2 regions of the Mesorhizobium sp. C372A genome follow, and region 1 is predicted to be linked to the other one. Evidence: predicted binding sites of a transcription regulator. Region 1 holds the regulator's gene; the other holds the start of a gene.
The links. Region 1 encodes LexA, which represses DNA repair genes until DNA is damaged. Its sites were predicted from a motif close to TGTTCNNNNTGTGTTCNG; they were not measured.
Positions count from the first base shown of each region.

Region 2: NLY42_RS06995 (DNA recombination protein RmuC) is a predicted target of LexA. The motif match lies at 1,326-1,343, and genes of this name have one in related genera.

Region 1 covers NZ_CP100475.1:4,636,678-4,638,881, forward strand. Annotated here, with positions in the region: gene NLY42_RS22255 (GntR family transcriptional regulator) at 1-365, shown strand, start outside; gene lexA (transcriptional repressor LexA) at 571-1,353, shown strand; gene NLY42_RS22265 (ComEC/Rec2 family competence protein) at 1,347-2,204, opposite strand, start outside.
Region 2 covers NZ_CP100475.1:1,517,829-1,520,032, reverse strand. Annotated here, with positions in the region: gene NLY42_RS06995 (DNA recombination protein RmuC) at 40-1,293, opposite strand; gene def (peptide deformylase) at 1,397-1,927, shown strand; gene NLY42_RS06985 (hypothetical protein) at 2,027-2,204, shown strand, end outside.

The sequences.
Region 1 (2,204 bases):
GGTACGAAAAACACGATGCCTTCCATGCGGCGCTGCTCAGTGCCGCGACATCCAGCTGGCTGCTGCGCTTCAATGCGACGATTTCCGACCAATTGCATCGCCATCACCGCTTTCTGGGTCTGGCCCCGACGCTGCGCGCCGCCGCCGGCCGCACGGATGGCCACCGGAAGGCCGTGGCGGCCCTGCGCGACGCCGTGGCGATCGAACACCATACCGCCCTGATGGAAGCGGCCCTCGATCGCGACGTCGAACGTGCGAAAACTCTGATGACCGCTCACATCGGCTACACGCTGCAGGTCTATGCCCAGAGTGAACCCGGCGCGGATGCTGCGCAGCCCCGTCCGAAAAGGAAGCGGCGATCGTAGCCGACGACGCAGGGCACCTTGTCTTTGTTTCACCCCGTTGCCGGCCAACGACTACGAGCGCCGCTCGCGGTGCCGAACGTTACGCTGAACAAAACGTCAACACATTCATTAAACTTTAAAAGGTTGCGGAACACAACTGGAACAGATAGTGTTTGTTCTGGGTTTGTTTTTTCTGATTCTGGTTTCAGAACCCCTGGGGGCCGCGATGCTGACGCGCAAACAACATGAGCTTCTGATGTTCATCCATGAACGCCTGAAGGAGAGCGGAATCCCGCCGTCCTTCGATGAGATGAAGGAAGCGCTTGACCTCGCCTCCAAGTCCGGCATCCACCGCCTGATCACGGCGCTTGAGGAGCGCGGTTTCATTCGCCGGCTGCCGAACCGGGCGCGCGCGCTGGAAGTGCTGCGGCTGCCCGACTCGATCGCACCAGGCCTCAATGCGGCGAGGAAGTTTTCGCCGAGCGTCATTCAGGGCAGTCTTGGTCAAACCGGCCAAGGGCAAGGCGGCCAAGGACAAGGCGCGATGGGCCAAGGCGGTCTCGGCCGCCAGATCAGGCCGGGCTCGCCGTCGCGTTCGATGTCTGCCGGCAATGACGATGCCGTTTCCTCGATTTCAATCCCGGTGATGGGACGCATCGCCGCCGGCGTGCCGATCGACGCCATCCAGCATCAGACCCATTCGATCTCGGTGCCGCCCGACATGATCATGGGCGGTGAACACTACGCGCTCGAGGTCAAGGGCGATTCGATGATCGAGGCCGGCATTTTCGATGGCGACACGGTCATCATCCGCAATGCCGACACAGCCAGCCCCGGCGAGATCGTGGTGGCGTTGGTCGACGATGAGGAAGCGACCCTGAAACGCTTCCGCCGCAAGGGCGCCTCGATCGCCCTGGAAGCCGCCAACCCGGCCTACGAGACCCGCATTTTTGGACCGGACAGGGTGAAGGTGCAGGGCAAGCTTGTCGGATTGATCCGGCGCTACTGAGCCGGCTTGGGTTTGTACTTTTCACGCTGGTTGTAAGGCGGCAGGCCGCGCGCTTCGCGGGAGAAGCGGCGTTGCTCGTGCCAGGGGCGATACGGCTTGTCGACGGCGAAGCGGATGGTTGGCGCTGCAGCTGCCGATTGCGGATCGAAGAAGACGGCGGCGCTGCCGTCGCGGGCCAGCTGTTTCTTCGTCACGACCAGCACCAGCGGGTCGCGGCACGGATTGTAGGCCGTGGCGTCATCGATGACGATCAGGCTAGCGAAGGCACAGGCCGGCCGCGCCGTCTTGCGGTCTTTCGCAAGCGCTACAATGGCTCCGGAAGGGTGCCGGGCGATACAGAGATCGCCGGTGCAATAGAAGGGCGAGCCGGGCGGCAGATCGAGCGGATCGAGATCGAACCGCGTATCTGTTGCCTCGAAAATCTCAGGTGGGATAATGGTTTCGGCCCGCAGCGCCCGTTTCCAATTGTCCGTGGTGAATTCGTTGGAGCGTTCGCGGTTGAGGGCGAGTTCGCCGCCACCGATCGGCATGGCCACCAGATGCGCATCCTCGGATATGAGCACGTCTGGCGTAAGCACCTGCGGCACCGTCAACAGGCCGGCCAGCGCGAAAGGCACGGCCGCCAACCTGAGCCAGGTGGTGGCCATGGTGGCGATGACGAGGGCGACCGCCACTAACAGCACCGAGCGGATGGAGATCAGCCCGACGGCGTCGACCGGCGAGCGCTCGGAAATCCAGGCCGATATAGCGATCATCGCCATCAGACCTTTGCCCATCACATAGAGGAACGGCCCGTCGGCGCCGAACGGCATCGCCAGTGCGCTGAGCACGGCAAAGGGCATGACGATCAA
Region 2 (2,204 bases), 3.1 Mb from region 1:
TTAAAGCGCGTCGTATGAATCCGTTCAGCGCGACGCGCTTTAATCGTCGCCTTCGACGACACGTAGCCTGAGCTGCCCCGTCTTGGAATCCGCCACCCGCACTCCGGCTTCGGCCTTGGCGGGTCCGCCACCGCGCACTTCGGCTTCGTTTTCTCCAAACTCCAGCGCTTCGATCTTTTGGCCGCGCTTGGTCACCTTCGACGTCGACACCAGTATCTCGTCGATATCCTTGGCCGACTGGCCAAAATGCGTCTGCAACCGGCGCACGCGTTCGTCGACGCGCGCGACGTCTTCCATCAGCCGGATCACCTCGCCCTGGATCAGATGCGCCTGTTCGCGCATGCGGGCGTCCTTGAGGATGGCCTGGATGACCTGGATCGACAGCATCAAAAGCGACGGTGAGACGATGATGACACGCGCCCGGTGCGCCTTCTGGACCACGGCGTCGAAATTCTCGTGGATTTCGGCGAACACCGATTCCGACGGCACGAACATGAAGGCGGTGTCCTGCGTCTCGCCCTGGATCAGGTATTTTTCCGAGATATCGCGGACGTGAATTTCGATGTCGCGGCGGAAAGCCTGGGCCGCGATCTTCTGTTGTTCGGCGCCATCGGCGGCGCGGATGGCGTTCCAGGCTTCCAGCGGAAACTTGGCGTCGATGGCAAGCTGCGGCGCACCGTTCGGCATCCTGACCAGGCAGTCGGGACGGCTGCCGTTTGACAGCGTTGCCTGGAACTCGTAGGCGCCCATCGGAAGGCCGTCGGCGACGATCGCCTCCATGCGCGACTGGCCGAAGGCGCCGCGCGTCTGCTTGTTGCACAGGATCGCCTGCAATTGCACGACCTGGCCGGCCAGCGACTGAATGTTGCCTTGCGCGGTGTCGATGACCGCCAGCCGTTCCTGCAGTTTGGCGAGGCTCTCATGCGTCGATTTGGTCTGTTCGGTCATGGTTTGACCGAGCCTGCCGGTCATGGCTTCGAGGCGCTGGCCGATCGACTGGTTGAGTTCGGCCTGCCTTGCGCCGAACACGTCGGCGATGGCGCCCATGCGGCCCTGCATCTCGGCCTGGCTTTGCAAAATGCCGGCCATCCGCGCCTCGGCGTCGCGGGCGTGGTCGGCGGCTTCCGCCGCGGCGATGGTGCGCGCCTTGGCCGATCGCCACAGCGCCACGACAAGCGCCAGGAACAGGCCGAGAAACACCAGCGCGCCGAGGGCCAGTGCATGGCCGAGCGTGATCGTCGTGGCGCCAAGCCGGGCAACGGGTTCGGAAAGGATGGTGCTCAGGTCGTTCATCCCGCCAGCATAGCCGATTCGCAGACCTGGCACAGATCAAAACGTGAACGAGACCGATTCGCACCGGTTGACGCTTCTCCTGCGACGTTTTAGGTGAGGCGCCATGTCGATCAAGCCGCTCATCATCCTTCCCGATCCCATCCTGCGCCAGGTTTCCAAACCAGTCGAACGCGTCGACGCGCCTTTGCGCAAACTGGCCGACGACATGCTGGCGACGATGTATGATGCGCCGGGCATCGGTTTGGCCGCAATCCAGATCGGCGAGCCGCTGCGCATGCTGGTCATCGACCTCGCCAAGGAAGACGAGCCGCCGGCGCCGCATGTCTTCATCAATCCCGAAATCCTCGAAAGCGCCGACGCCCGCTCGGTCTACGAGGAAGGCTGCCTGTCGATCCCGGACTATTACGCCGAGGTCGAGCGTCCCGCCTCGGTGCGCGTGAAATATCTCGACCGCGACGGCAAGCTGCAGGAGATCGAGGCCGAAGGCCTGATGGCGACTTGCCTGCAGCACGAGATCGACCATCTCAACGGTGTGCTGTTCATCGACCACATCTCGAAGCTGAAGCGCGACATGGTGGTCAAGAAGTTCAAGAAGCTCGCCAAGGACAAGGCGCCGGGCAAGCTGGTGGGATAGGCCCTGCTTTCGGCGACTCGCACAAAATCCCGTCTCGACCCGCCCCTATTGAGAGACGCTTCCTAGCGTGATATCATTGATATCAGACTGGAGACTCAGATGGGCGATATGTTGATCAGAGATATTCCCGAGCCGTTGAAGCGTGAAATCGAGCATGCGGCACGCAAGGGCGGCCAAAGCCTCTCGATCAAGGCGATCGATTTATTGCGAAAAGGCATGGTTGCGGAAAAAGAAGGCAAGGCCGAGCCTGGACTCACGGCTTGGGATGCGATTCGCG